3 regions of the Paenibacillus sp. IHB B 3415 genome follow, and region 3 is predicted to be linked to each of the others. Evidence: predicted binding sites of a transcription regulator. Region 3 holds the regulator's gene; each other region holds the start of a gene.

Region 1 (4,758 bases), on a different contig from region 3:
TGATCAGACTGACCAGCGGCTGCGCGGCAAAGATAAGTACGCCGTTCAGCGTCCAGAGGAAGCCGTATAACTGCTTCGACCAGCCTTCTGAAATAATAAACGGCGATACTCCGGTATTCCAGATCGAATTGCCGATCAGCAGAAACATCGAACCAATAGCCATGTACAGATAAATCCGCGTATGCCCCAGCAGCTTCCAGCCTGAGGCTTCCCCCTGCGGGTGTTTCTTCTGTATTTTCTCATGGGACGGCGACGGTGCTGTCCCCACCCTGCGCAGATAGACAAAGAAGAATCCGGCAAACACTGCCGAAGTTACACCGTTCAGCACAAAGCTCAGCATATAATTGCCCAGGAATCCGCTCAGTGCGGTACCCAGTGCTACCCCGATATTGTTCGAGACATAGACGATATTGAACAGCTCTCCGCGCTGCTCCGCGAACCGAAAACCGATAAAGGCCTGAATAGCCGGGAGAGACAGGGAGTTGAACAAACCCATCAGGCCCATAACTATAATGAATATACTCCAGCTGCCGCTTGCCCACGGAAGAGCAAACAGGGTCAGCGCGTTCATGGCCAGTGCTCCGACAATCAGGCGGTTTACCCCTACCTTGTGATACAAAGATCCGCCCAGCAATTGCCCGGCAATCCCCCCGAGGGATTGGACCAGCAGAACAATTCCCGCATCTTTCATACTGCGTCCCAGCTCATCAAATACATACATCGTAACCAGCGGCCACATTAGCGCACTGCCGGTTGCATTAATGAGACTGGCAATCAAGAACACTTTGACTTCCTTCGGATAGGCCTGCAAAAATCTCATAACTTGTCTTTCATCCCCTGTAACATAGGTGTCATTAATCCATCCAGTATCATCTGAAAACAGGATGAAGGGCAAGTTCTTGCGTTAATGCTTTATCGCATAGCATCATTGAATTCACTGTTGCGAAATTCCAAATCACTTCCCGCCTGCCGTGCTATTTATATTCTATAACCGCATCTTCTGCACGTAAAGAAAATAGGTGGATATGACCTGATTCGTTCCCCGCAGGCCGGGGTAATAGTGCATATGAAACACTCCCTATTTATTCGCCGTGAATCCGATTTCGTTCCCCCGAGTCGGATATGCACGGCGAATTTTGTTTTGCCCTGAAGTTATTCCAGGCAGAGTCCGGGGTTACAAGTAGAAACGGCTACGCCGTCCTTAAGAGGACGGTATCCGTTTCAGCGAGAAATAGAAGGATAAGTTATCGTGTGAAACATATAAATTCTTATATTTACAAAAAACACTCCCTGTCTCTCTGCGATTCCCAATACGCCGTCCTTAAGAGGACGGTATCCGTTTCAGCGAGAAATAGAAGGATAAGTTATCGTGTGAAACATATAAATTCTTATATTTACAAAAAACACTCCCTGTCTCTCTGCGATTCCCAAAAAACAGGGTGCCGAGAAGCCAGGAAGTGCTTGGGCCAAACTATTGAACATGCCGGTCATCACCGGCGGATTTTGAATTAAGCGTGTTTCTTCACACCTGCAGCGGAGATTCCTTCAACAGCCGTTACAGCTGCCGGCTCCTTACGCAGGTAAGCCATCCAGTAAGCCGCTGCGACGAAGATCGCGCCGCCCGTAAGATTGCCCAGCCATACCGGGGCAAAGTTGGCGAAATACTGCGCCCACGTGAAATGTCCTTCGAAGATGGCAGCAGGGATAAGGAACATGTTAGCTACAACGTGCTGGAAGCCGATGGCTACAAACGCCATTGTCGGGAACCAGATACCGAGGATTTTTCCGCTGAAATTATCTGCTCCATAGGAGAGCCACACTGCCAGCGCCACGAGCCAGTTACAGCCGATCCCGGAGATAAAGGCCTGCAGGAAGGTCGCATCAATCTTGTGCTCAGCCATACTTACCAGCTTCTCCAGATACACCCCGTCCGATGTAAGGCCAACGACATGACCGAAGAAATAAGCAACGAACAAGGCACCTGCCAGGTTGCTGAGTGTAATCAGCACCAGGTTCTTAATCACTTCCCAGAACGAAATCTTCTTCGCAATAAAAGCAAGCGGCACCGCCATCATGTTGCCTGTCAGCAGCTCGCCTCCGGCAAGCAGCACCAGTATCAGCCCTACCGGGAATACCGCAGCTCCGATGAAGTTAGCGATGGACCCCCACTCTGCAGGCGCACCGGCAATGACACGAATATCCAGCAAAAATCCGAGCGCGATAAACGCTCCTCCCAGGAAACCAAGAATAAGTACAGTGCTGAGCGGATTGTGCGCTTTCTTGACTCCGTTCTCTACCGTTACTTCGGCGATCCCCTGCGGTTTGTTATAAGCCATGATTCCTATCCCCTTCTAATTACTTAAAATTTGTTCCTTTATGCCATTGTAACGTGATCACAATCACATTAACGTGATAAAAATCACTCTCAGAAAACCTAAGTGAAAGTTTTCACTGACATGTCAAATTTACCATAAAAGGTTAGGCGGCGGAATATTTTTCTCATTCGGACCCGGAATTAATAGTTAAAACCACAAAAAAAAGGAGCCCTTGCGGGCCCCGGCGAAATCAGGGGGTTTAGATGTGTACTGGTTCTTTAACGGCAACTGTCTTGGGTAGTGCCTGAAGTCCTGCAGTGTTCAGGAAGTTCCAAGGCTTGTTGTAATGCGGCTGGAAGAAGAAATCAATGAAGGCCAGCTGATCCACGGTCATTTTATTCTGAATACAAACCGATACGGTATTGATCGACTGCGTCAGATCCATCTTGGACATAATCTGTGCCCCAAGAATGCGGCGGGTCGCACGTTCGAATACGACTTTTACCTGAACCTGCTCGAATGTCGGCATAAACTCCGGACGGTAGTTGTCAATCAGCATTACACTTTCAGCATCCATACCCTCGGCTTTGGCGGCCTCCTCTGTAAGTCCGGTACCGGCAATATTGTCTTCATAAATCTTGATGCCTGATGTTCCCTGCGTGCCCATATAAGGAATCGTGTTCGAGACCAGATTGCGGGCTACCAGTGTCCCCATGCGTACAGCGTTCGTAGCGAGCGGGATATAGGCATGTTTACCGGTCGGGTTGTAATGAATCGCACAGCTGTCACCAGCGGCATATACATCCGGCAGGCTGGTCTGCATGTAATCGTTGACCATAATAGCGCCGTTCGGAAGCATATCGACTTGACCCTTGAGCAGCTCTGTATTCGGACGGAAGCCGATGCAGAGAATGACCAGGTCGGTTTCATGCTCTCCCTTGCTTGTAATGACCTTAGTCACTTTGCCGTTCTCTCCGGCGAATGCTGCAACCTTCTCTCCAAGCGCAAGCTTGATGCCGTGCTCTTCAAGAGATTGTTGAATCGGAGCCGTAAATTCCTCATCCAGATATTTGCTCAGAATGCGGTCTTCCCCGTCGATCAGGGTAACTTCCTTGCCGTTCATCTGAAAAGCTTCAACCAGCTCAACGCCGATATATCCGGCTCCGACTACTGTAATTCTTGTCACCTTCTGCGCTTGTTCAATAATGGTGTTGGAGTGATTATAATTCTTCGAGAGCAGAATCCCCTCCAGCTCTATACCTTCCAGCTTAGGCACAATCGGCCATGAGCCTGTTGTCATAATTAGCTTATCGTACGTATCTTCAAATTCTTCACCTGTAGCGAGGTTGCGGGCCTTCAATGTTTTGCGGGCGGTATCCACATTCGTCACTTCATGGCGCATCTTCGTTTGCACACCCAGTGCTGCAAGCTGTTCCGGGGAAGAATAGAACAATCCCTGCGGGTCCTTGACGACTCCCCCTACGTAAAGCGCAATGCCGCAAGACAAGAACGATATGTTATCGTTGCGCTCGTAAACCGTAATCTGGGCATCCGGGTACAGCTGTGCGGTATTAACAATTGCGGCGGTTCCGGCGTGTGTACATCCAATGACTGCTACTTTCATGATTTCTTCCTCCTCCAATTTACAAGCCTGTTTCTCTGTAGTTGTGATTAATTTCACTTTATACACTGATTATATTGTGATATTTATCACATTACAAGTGCTTTTGTGAATTTCCTCACATTGTTCACAATTTCAATTTTTAATTATCTACACGAGTTTCTTTTCTTCTTGCATTAGCTTCCCCCGCCAGTAGGACATTATGTCTGTCAGCAGCAGGAAGCAGCGTTAGGATGTGGAACTGTATAAATTCTAATCTTTACAGCAAAAAAGCCCCACTTCACCGCAAACCTTCTGCGGAACAAGTGAGGCTCTATCGAATGGATGGCTGCCGCCTTCCTGCAGCCAAAAAACCTTTTATTCCAAACCGGAAATCACACCATCTTCATCGACCAGCAGCCCTTCTGCAGCCGGTTTGGCGGGTAGGCCCGGCATCGTGACAATGTTCCCTGTGATGACTACAGCAAATCCTGCGCCAAGGGACAGCGTAATGTCCCGGACACCCATGGTGAAGCCTTCCGGTGCTCCAAGCAGCCTCGGCTGATCAGAGAAGGAATATGGCGTTTTGGCCATACAGACCTGAAGCTGGTGCAAGCCCAGCCTGTCAATAACAGCCAGACTGCGTTTGGCTGCCGGAGAGAAGGCCACTTCTGCGCCATGGTAGATTTCGGTGACGATTTTATTGATTTTGGACGGGATGTCCAGGTTGTCTTCATACAGCGGCGCGAACTTTACGGCCTCTTCCCGGTCCAGCAGCTTCTTCAGCTCCTGCGCCAGTTCCTGCCCGCCTGCGCTTCCTTCAGCCCATACCTTGGATACCGC
Region 2 (4,758 bases), on a different contig from region 3:
TGGAGAAAAATGCCTTGCCCCCTTAAAGAAGCGTTCTGACGCTTTTTGAGGGGTTTTTTTAATATACATCAACAATTTGACACCAGCTGCCCATGAGTATAAAATAATAATAAATGATAGATAAATATATCATTATATTCATAAAGATATCACTTAATCTACAGCAAAGGCAGGCCTATGTTCATGAAACCCAGTGTTAAGGACAATAAACGGAAAGCTATTCTGGACGCAGCAACGGAGCTGCTGGCGTTGAAGCCGACGGCTACGCTGCAGGAGATCGCGGATCATGCTCAAATCGGCATTGCGACGCTGCATCGCTATTTCTCTACAAGGGAGCTGCTGCTGGATGCGCTGGCGCTGAATGCCATCGGGCTGGTGGATGAAGCGCTTGAAGGAATCATGAATGATGACAGCGATATGCTCCGCTTCCTGACGGAGGTGTTCGAGGCGCTGATTCCTTTGGGCAGCAAGATGTCTTTTCTCAGCTTCGCGGCATCGGTTGACGAGAATCCTAATATTCTTGCCGAGGAAGCCCGCATCAAGCAACCGCTGCGGGAAGCTGTGGAAGGGTGGCAGACACGCGGTCTGCTGAATGCCGCGATGCCCGCCCACTGGATGATAACCGTCATGTATAATCTGCTGTTCGTTGCCTGGCAGGAGATCCAGAATGGCAATCTTGCGAAGAATGATGCTCCGCAATTGTTGGTATCCACCGTCATTCAAGGCTTCGGCGCCCCAGGACGAAGCGGTAGCTGAAGCAACATAAAGGAGGAAGCTGTATGTCAACGTTAGACGTAGAGATTGTCGACCGCCTGGAAGAAGTGCAAAAAGGCGAGGTTGCCAGACTGTTTTATCAGGCTTTTGCCTTGAAATTCAATGCCCTGTGGATATTTACCCGCAATGAGAAGCAAGTCGTGGAGGTGTTGTGCCGGAGTCTGCGTTATGAGAACGGTCTGTATGCGGTACGCGAGGGAAGGGTGGTTGGATTCGTCGGTCTGGAAAAAGGAGACGGCTTCTTCGCAACGCTGGGTTACGGGGCTCTCAGACATTCGTTCGGCATAGCGGGCGGCGCGTGGCGTTATGCAGCCTACGGTATATATCGTATGTTTCACGGCGGCGTTCCGAAGGACTCCATTCATATTGATCCGCTCGTCGTCTCCTGTGAGGCAAGAGGGCTGGGGATCGGAACCCGGCTGCTGGAAGCGTCCTTTGCCTTAACCCGGTCGGCGAACCGCAACAAGATGTTGCTGGAGGTCGTTGACACCAATCCGCAAGCCAAAAAGCTCTATGAGCGGCTCGGCTTCAAAACCTTCAAGGTGCAGAATACCGGGCTGTTCACGGCAAAAGCCGGCTTTGCCAAAGTGCTGCATATGGAGAAGCTGCTGGACTAGCGCGTGCCCCCTTCCCGATCCGCAAGAGGATCGGGAAGCTTCCCGATCCGCAAGAGGATCGGGAAGTTTTGTTTCTTTCGGAAATGATGATAGCAAGCCGGGAGGTTAGGGGCCGAGAGAGGTAAGACAATAGTTGGATTTTCAACACTTGCTGATGAATGATGGGATCGTGTTGGAGCAGCAGTTGGACAAACAGCACTTAAATGCTCACCAATCCTGCAAAGTGGCAAAAATTAACAACAGTAGATGCTGTTTGTCCGCTTACTTTAGTTACTTAATGATTTCTTTAATTACGTAAGCTTCCAAGGACGGCCCTTTTGCGGATATGATAATTGTGAAAATATGCACAAGGGGGCAAGCGTTACTATGAAAAAGAGATTTGCAGCGACTCTTATACTCGTTCTTTCCGTTATGCTGGTTATCGCAGGCTGCGGTAACAACAATGCTAACGGCAGTGTCAATGAGAGCAAGGGTAAGAACAGCGCAACCACAGAGCCTGCAGCAACCACTGCACCTGAAGAGACAGCCGAAGCCGTATCGGGAGCATCCGAAGCGAGCTATACACCGTACGATCAGTTAAAAGATAAATATGATATCATCATTGTCGGCGCAGGCGGTGCCGGAATGTCGGCGGCGCTGGAAGCAAAGGCTAACGGCATGAACCCGGTTATTCTCGAGAAAATGCCGGTTGCCGGCGGTAATACTACCAAATCCTCTTCGGGTATGAACGCTTCGCAGACGAAGTTCCAGAAGGAGCAGGGCATCGAGGACACCAATGATCTGTTCTATGAAGAGACACTGGCAGGCGGCCATGATACGAACAACAAGGAGCTGCTCCGCTTTTTCGTGGACAATTCCGCAAGTGCCATTGACTGGCTGGATTCGATCGGCATCCGCTTGAACAATATTACGATTACCGGCGGAATGAAAGAGAAGCGTACCCACCGTCCGGAAGACGGCTCAGCAGTCGGTCAATATCTGGTTGCCGGACTCGTAAGAAATGTACAAGAGCAAGGGATTCCATTGTTCGTTAATGCGGACGTGAAGGAACTTACAGTGCAGGATGGCAAAGTGAACGGCGTCAAGGTGCTGTTTAACCAGGCCGATGAGAAAACAATTACCGGATCAGCAGTGATCGTAACAACCGGCGGCTTCGGCGCCAATATGGAGATGATTACCGAAGTCAGACCTGACCTCGAAGGTTATGTGACCACGAACCAGATCGGCAGCACCGGCGACGGCATCCGGATGATTGAACAGGTTGGCGGCACAACGGTAGATCTGGATCAGATTCAGGTTCACCCGACCGTACAGCAGGAGAAATCCTACCTGATCGGTGAAGCGGTCCGGGGCGAAGGCGCAATCCTCGTATCCAGTGAGGGTAAACGTTTCGGCAACGAAATGGATACCCGTGATAAAGTAACAGCTTCCATCAATACACTTCCGGAGAAATCAGCGTATCTGGTGTTTGATTCCGGCGTGAAATCCCGCGTCAAAGCGGTGGACCAGTACATCAAGATGGGTGTTGTCAAAACAGCCGATACCACCCGGGCGCTGGCAGAACAAATGAATGTTCCGGCAGATCAGCTGAAAACGACGGTAGATACCTGGAACAGCGCAGTGAAGAATAAGTCGGATGCGGAATTCGGCAGAACTACAGGTATGGACAATGATCTGTCCGGCGCACCGTATTATGCGATCCAAATCGGCCCGGGAATCCACTACACTATGGGTGGTGTGGTGATTAACACAAATACAGAGGTCTTGAACAAAGACGGCAAAGCGATCACAGGACTTTTTGCAGCAGGTGAGGTAGTCGGCGGATTACACGGCCAGAACCGGATCGGCGGGAACTCTGTAGCCGAAATCATTATTTTCGGACGCCAGGCAGGGATCAAATCTGCTGAATTTGTAAAAGCGCAATAAGCTATTATTCCATATTGTCGGGTTTATCATAAAAAAGGGATGCTCCGCAGCCGTCAGGCTCGCGGACATCCCTTTTTGCGTGTACTTTCTGCTGCTACCGCCGGATGCAGCAAGGATCCCGTAGGCTCTGCTGCTTACCCCTGAATTGCCGGAGACGGCGCAGGCTTCGCTGTACGGGTTAGCGAAAACAGCTCCAGCTCGGGGCGTACCTTGCCGGCAAGGGTATCTGAGAGAAGTTCGGCGGCTATCATGCTGTAGACGGTTCCGTTGCCCCCGTAGCCTTCAATGAAATAGCAGTGCGGGTACTCCGGATGAGGTCCTATATAAGGTAAGCCGTCACGGGTAGAGCCGAAGACTGCCCCCCAGGAATATTCCGCCTCTATTCCCTCAAGTTCCGGGAACAAGGCCACAAGCTCTTCAAGCAGCCGCTGGCTCTGGGAGAGCACACGGATATCGCGGCGTTCCGAAGTCGTCAGTTCTTCATCCTTGCCACCGGCAATCAAGCGGCCTTCCATGGTGGCGCGGAAGTACAAGTAAGGCCGCGCTGTTTCCCAGATCAGACTCCGTTCATGCCATTTGGGAAAGTTCTGAACAGGTTCGGTCATAATGGCATAGGTGTTGATGAGCACTGCTCCCCGGTCTTTCTTCATCTCCTGTGTTTCATATCCCATGGCAAACACAACATTCTTCGCGAAGATCCGCCCATTCTCCGTATGGCAAACCACGCCGTCAGCTTTGTATTCGTACTTAACGGCTTGGGTATGCTCATAGACGCGGACTCCGCGGGAGTGGGCTTTGTCAATCAGGCTGTGCACGGTCCGCAGCGGATTGGTCTCTGCATCCCCTCTGGAGAAGAGCGCAGCCGGTTTGGAGAAGGAATAATGCGAGCGGATCGTTTCCTCATCCCAGAATTCTGAATCAAATCCATGCCGGATCAGGTTTTCATTTTCCAGCTTCAGGGCGGGAACATCTTCAGGGACGCTGGCATACAGCAGACTGCTTCGGGGCATGATCAACGGATCGATATCGAGCTTGCCCGGAAGTTCGAGAATTGCCTTGACACTCTGCTGGCACAGTTTGTAGAACAGGACGCCATTTTCTTGCCCGAAAGTATTCATACAGGAAGTAAGCGGCTTATCGTTGGAGACTTGAAGCAATCCGGTATTGCCATGGGAGCTTCCGCTGCCCACCGCTCTTTTATCGATAAGAACAGTATCCGCTCCGCTGAGGGACATGCGGTAGGACATCATCGCCCCGCCCATGCCGCCGCCTACAATCAGACAGTCGCAGGTAATATCTTCTTTCAGTACCGGATACACCGGCGGGTGAAGCAGTGTATTCTCCCAGGGCACCTGCCCGCTGATGAGTTTCATGGTATGGTTGCTCCTTTATATAATCCGGGTAAGGTATTGTTTGCAGTTTTGCAGCCGCTCATGCGCGG
Region 3 (4,758 bases):
GCTGAAATGTCTGGAGGAGCTGGACAGCCTGCCTCTCCTGACCATCCAGCGGCTCAATGAGCTGTTCGCCGATGAAGACAGTGACCTGGCCTGGTATTTCGACGGTCTGCTGCGTGAGCGCGAAATGGAGACCTTCCAGCCGGAAGGAGACCTGACCTTCTACCGTCAGCTGGCCCTTGCTGTAGGCGACTGGGCAGAGCTGCCTCCGCCGCGGGAGGAAGGATCTGACAACCCGCTGCAGAATATTACCTTCGGGGAGTATATGGAAGAGGTAACCAAGCGCCTGAAGGATACCCTGCCGCAGTATGAGAGCCGTGAAGCCCAGGAACTGATGATCCAGGAGGTCATGACGGCGCTTGATCAGGATAAGCATCTGCTGATTGAAGCAGGAACCGGCACCGGCAAATCGCTGGGCTACCTGCTTCCGGCCATTTATCACAGTGTCCGCAGTAATCAGAAGGTCATGGTCAGCACTCATACGATCAACCTTCAGGATCAGCTGCGTGAGCGCGACATCCCTCTTTTGACGAGTGTTGTGCCCTTCCCGTTCAAGGCAGCGATCTTTAAGGGAAGAGGTCACTATTTGTGTCTCCGCAAGTTTGAACATAGAATTAATAAAAGGGACTTCACAAGTCCCAGGGAAGAAGCGCTTACGGCCGCGCAGATGATGGTCTGGCTGACCCAGACGGAGACCGGCGATGATGAAGAGCTGAACTTAAGCGGGCGCGGCGGTGATTTCTGGGAGACCGTAGCCAGTGATACCGACTCTTGTCTGGGACGCTCATGTCCGTGGTTCCGGAAATGTTATTATCACCGGGCCAAGCATGAAGCCGGGATTTCCGATGTGGTGGTGACTAACCACTCCAAGTTATTCGCAGATGTTAAGGCCGGGCATCAGCTGCTTCCGGCTTACGAGCATCTCATCATTGATGAGGCGCATCATCTGGAGGACATTGCCGGCAAACATCTCGGAATGCAGATGAAATATTTCACCGTGGCGCATACGCTCACCCGTCTGTACAAGGACAGCCGGAGCGGACAGCTGCCTGCCCTGCGCCAGACCCTGCAATCGTCCGGCAGTGAGCAGGCTTCGGAATGGAGCAGTGTTATCGACCGGATCTATCCGGATCTGCTTACCGTCAAGGAGTCCTGGGATACACTTAGCGACAAGCTCTTCGGCTTGCTGCCTGAACGCAGCGATGCCGGAGCCGGTGAAGCCGGCCAGCTTGTCGCACGCCTGCAGCCGGGCAAGAAGCCCAAAGAGTGGGAGGAGCTGGCTGCTCTGGAGAATACACTCCATCTCAGCTTGAGCGATATCATCCGCAAGGGTGATAAAATGCTTAGTGAGATGCGTGATACGGACAGCCAGTCCTCTTCGGACAGTCTTGTGACGGATATCGGCGGGTTGTTCAAGGACCTGGCCTCCATCCGGGAGCAGATCCGTTTCTTTATGGGACTGAACGACGAGAATATCGTCTACTGGCTGGAGGGGAGCGGCAATTACCGCGGCAAATCGCTGCAGATGTATGCCGTTCCGGTGGATGTGAGCACCCAGCTCAGGGAGCTGTTCTTCGACAAGAAGAAGAGTATCATCCTGACCTCGGCCACCTTGTCTGTGGATAAGTCATTCCAGTTCATGATAGATAATCTCGGTCTTGGTGAGGCTGCAGAGCAGGGCCGTCTGATGACAGCCCTGCTTCCGTCGCCGTTCAAATACCGTGAGCAGGCACTGCTTGTCATTCCCCGTGATTTCCCGAGTGTCAAGGGAAGCATTGGGGATGCCCGCTTTGTGGATACACTGGTCCATTCTCTGGCAGAAACTGCCGTGGCTACCCGCGGGCGGATGCTTGTGCTCTTCACCTCCTACAAGATGCTGCGCCAGGTCTATGATCCGCTGAAGGAGGCCCTGGCTTCGCAGGATATCGCGGTGCTTGGACAGGGCGTAGAAGGCGGCAGCCGGAGCAAGCTGATCCGGCGGTTCCAGGACAGTTCGGCGTCTGTCTTGCTGGGTACGAGCAGCTTCTGGGAAGGTGTAGATATTCCCGGGGAAGCTTTGACCTGTCTGGCCATTGTCAGACTTCCGTTCCAGCCGCCTAATCATCCGCTGGCTGAAGCGAAGTCGGAGCTGCTCCAGGCACAGAAGAAGAATCCGTTCATGAAGCTGTCCGTCCCGCAGGCCGTAATCCGCTTCAAGCAAGGCTTCGGGCGGCTGGTCCGCACCGCGCAGGACCGCGGAATCGTTATTGTATATGATACCAGGGTAATCGAATCTTATTATGGGAAGTATTTCCTGTATTCGCTGCCCGGTCCCAAGATGGAGCATATGCTGACGGATCAGATCGTTCCGCGGATTGCAGAATGGCTTGAAGATGGCGGGGTTTAATAATCCGTCGCCGGTTGATATTATGTATAAGTAATTATTGTTCTGAAGTCCCGCGCTCCACGGCTGCTGCCCACCGGGCAGTCCCGGAGCACGGTTCCTATAACCGGCTTATCACGAAGCATATGCTATCAAACTTTTAGGAGGAGAAAACATGAAATCGGATAAAATATCGGAGGCCGTCGTTCGCAGACTCCCAGTGTACCTGCGTTTCCTGAACGATCTCCAAAAACGTGAAATCTCAACAGTTTCTTCTCAGGAGCTGGGACAGAAGCTTGATCTCAACCCCGCCCAGATCCGCAAGGACCTGGCTTATTTTGGTGATTTCGGCAGAAAGGGCATTGGTTATGATGTCTCTTATCTGATCGAGAAGATCCGACATATTCTTAAGCTGGACCAGCAGATTAATGTAGCTCTGGTAGGTGCAGGTAATCTCGGCCACGCCTTGTCGAATTACAATGCCTACTTGAAGGATACGATGAAGATTACAGCTGTATTTGATGCTTATGAGCCTAAGGTAGGCCAGCAGATCAACTCGCTGACTGTTCAGCCGATGAGTGAGCTGGGGGATACCATCCGTGCACAGGGCATCCGCATCGGGATTATTACCGTTCCGGACAGTGAAGCACAGAACGTTGCTGACATTCTGGTAGATTCGGGCATTGAGGCGATCCTGAATTTTGCCCCTGTAATTCTTAAGACTCCGGCTAATATCCGGATTCATGCCGCCGATTTCACTACGGATTTGCAGAGTCTGGCGTATTATTTGCATGACGGAAAGGACGAAGCTGAAGATGAGCAGCAATAAAACCATTATTAAAGACGGCCGTTTTCTGGTACCTGGCAGTGATAAGCCGGTGCTGAGCGGTTATATGACCATCGAAAATGATCTGATTACTTACATAGGTGAAGCGAAGCCTGTAATTGAAGAGGGCGCAGAGGTTATTGACGGCAGCCGTCTGCTGTTCATGCCCGGCCTGGTCAACACCCACGGCCATGCGGCGATGTCGCTGCTGCGCGGCTACGGCGATGATATGGTGCTGCAGGCTTGGCTGCAGGAAAAAATGTGGCCGATGGAAGAGAAATTCACCGGTGAAGATGTGTACTGGGGAACCTCTTTGTCTGTTCTTGAGATGCTGAAGGGCGGCACTACGACCTTCCTCGATATGTATGATCATATGGACCGGGTTGCTGAGGTTACAGAGCAGTCAGGCATCCGTGCAGTACTTATGCGCGGTGTTATTGGCCTGTGTCCGGAAGAGGTGCAGAATCACAAGCTGGCTGAGGCGATTGCTTTTGCCCGGAACTGGCATGGCAAGGCTGACGGCAGAATTACTGCGATGCTCTCGCCGCATGCGCCTTACACCTGTCCTCCGGAGTTTTTCATGAAGTTTGTCCAGGCGGCTCATGATCTTGATCTGCCGATGCACACGCATATGTCCGAAACGCGTCATGAAGTGGAGCAGAATGTGGCCGATTACGGCCTGCGTCCGGTCGCTCATCTGGAGAAGCTGGGAATGTTCACCCGGCCGTCCCTGATCGCCCACGGTGTTCATCTGAACGATGAAGAGATTGAGATTCTGGCCCGCCACAATGTTGGCGTATCCCATAATCCCGGCAGCAACCTGAAGCTGGCCAGCGGAGTAGCCCGTGTTCCTGAGCTGCTTAGAGCAGGAGTTAAGGTCTCCCTGGGTACGGACGGTGCGGCAAGCAACAACAACCTGGATATGTTCGAAGAAATGCGGCTGGCCGCGCTGATTCACAAAGGCGTAAGCGGTGATCCTACAGCAGTACCGGCTCCAGAGGCGCTGCTGATGGCGACCGAATATGGTGCACAGTCTATTTTCCTGAACCAGGTAGGCCGGCTTGCAGCAGGGATGAAGGCCGACTTCATCGCGATTGATATTGATCAGCCGCATTTGCTGCCGCATACCGATCTTTTGTCCCATGCGGTATATTCAGCCAGTGGCAAGGATGTGGAGCATGTCTGGGTGAACGGCAAACAGGTTGTGAAGCACGGACAATGCCTGACACTAGATGAAGAAGCCATCCGCCGCAAAGCGCAGGAAACGTTCGAGGGGCTGCTTAAACGGTAATACAGGTTATATGGAAAGGAAGCTGCATGTTGAAGAAGAGGAGAAAATGGCTTCCGTTGGGGATTTCCCTGGTTCTGCTCCTTCTGTTCGGACTAAGCCAGTTTTATGCCTACATTATGAAGGATCAGTGGAACGAGCGGAGTGAAGCCAAAGAGATTGCCAGAGCGCGGGACGGCTTAACTGAGGTATCCAAAGCACAGAAATCCGTCTGGGATGAAAATGCGATTTACTGGGTGCTTACCGGAAAAAATGATGCAGGAACCGAGCTGATGGTTTGGGTCC

What was found. Region 3 encodes Rex, which represses fermentation and respiration genes when NADH is low (regulators of the CRP and FNR family bind a similar motif). Its sites were predicted from a motif close to TTGTGAAATATTTCACAA; they were not measured.
Region 1: QW71_RS31940 (formate/nitrite transporter family protein) is a predicted target of Rex. The motif match lies at 2,437-2,454, and genes of this name have one in related genera.
Region 2: QW71_RS30435 (flavocytochrome c) is a predicted target of Rex. The motif match lies at 1,724-1,741, and genes of this name have one in related genera.

The regions. Positions count from the first base shown of each region.
Region 1 is NZ_JUEI01000102.1:30,390-35,147, forward strand. Features, by position in the region: gene QW71_RS31935 (MFS transporter) at 1-820, opposite strand, end outside; gene QW71_RS31940 (formate/nitrite transporter family protein) at 1,509-2,336, opposite strand; gene QW71_RS31945 (FAD-dependent oxidoreductase) at 2,575-3,939, opposite strand; gene QW71_RS31950 (formate--tetrahydrofolate ligase) at 4,294-4,758, opposite strand, start outside.
Region 2 is NZ_JUEI01000092.1:5,258-10,015, reverse strand. Features, by position in the region: gene QW71_RS30445 (TetR/AcrR family transcriptional regulator) at 184-756, shown strand; gene QW71_RS30440 (GNAT family N-acetyltransferase) at 780-1,391, shown strand; gene QW71_RS30435 (flavocytochrome c) at 1,758-3,317, shown strand; gene QW71_RS30430 (FAD-binding oxidoreductase) at 3,452-4,690, opposite strand.
Region 3 is NZ_JUEI01000098.1:4,972-9,729, forward strand. Features, by position in the region: gene dinG (ATP-dependent DNA helicase DinG) at 1-2,383, shown strand, start outside; gene QW71_RS31190 (redox-sensing transcriptional repressor Rex) at 2,535-3,188, shown strand; gene QW71_RS31195 (amidohydrolase) at 3,175-4,476, shown strand; gene QW71_RS31200 (DUF5590 domain-containing protein) at 4,503-4,758, shown strand, end outside.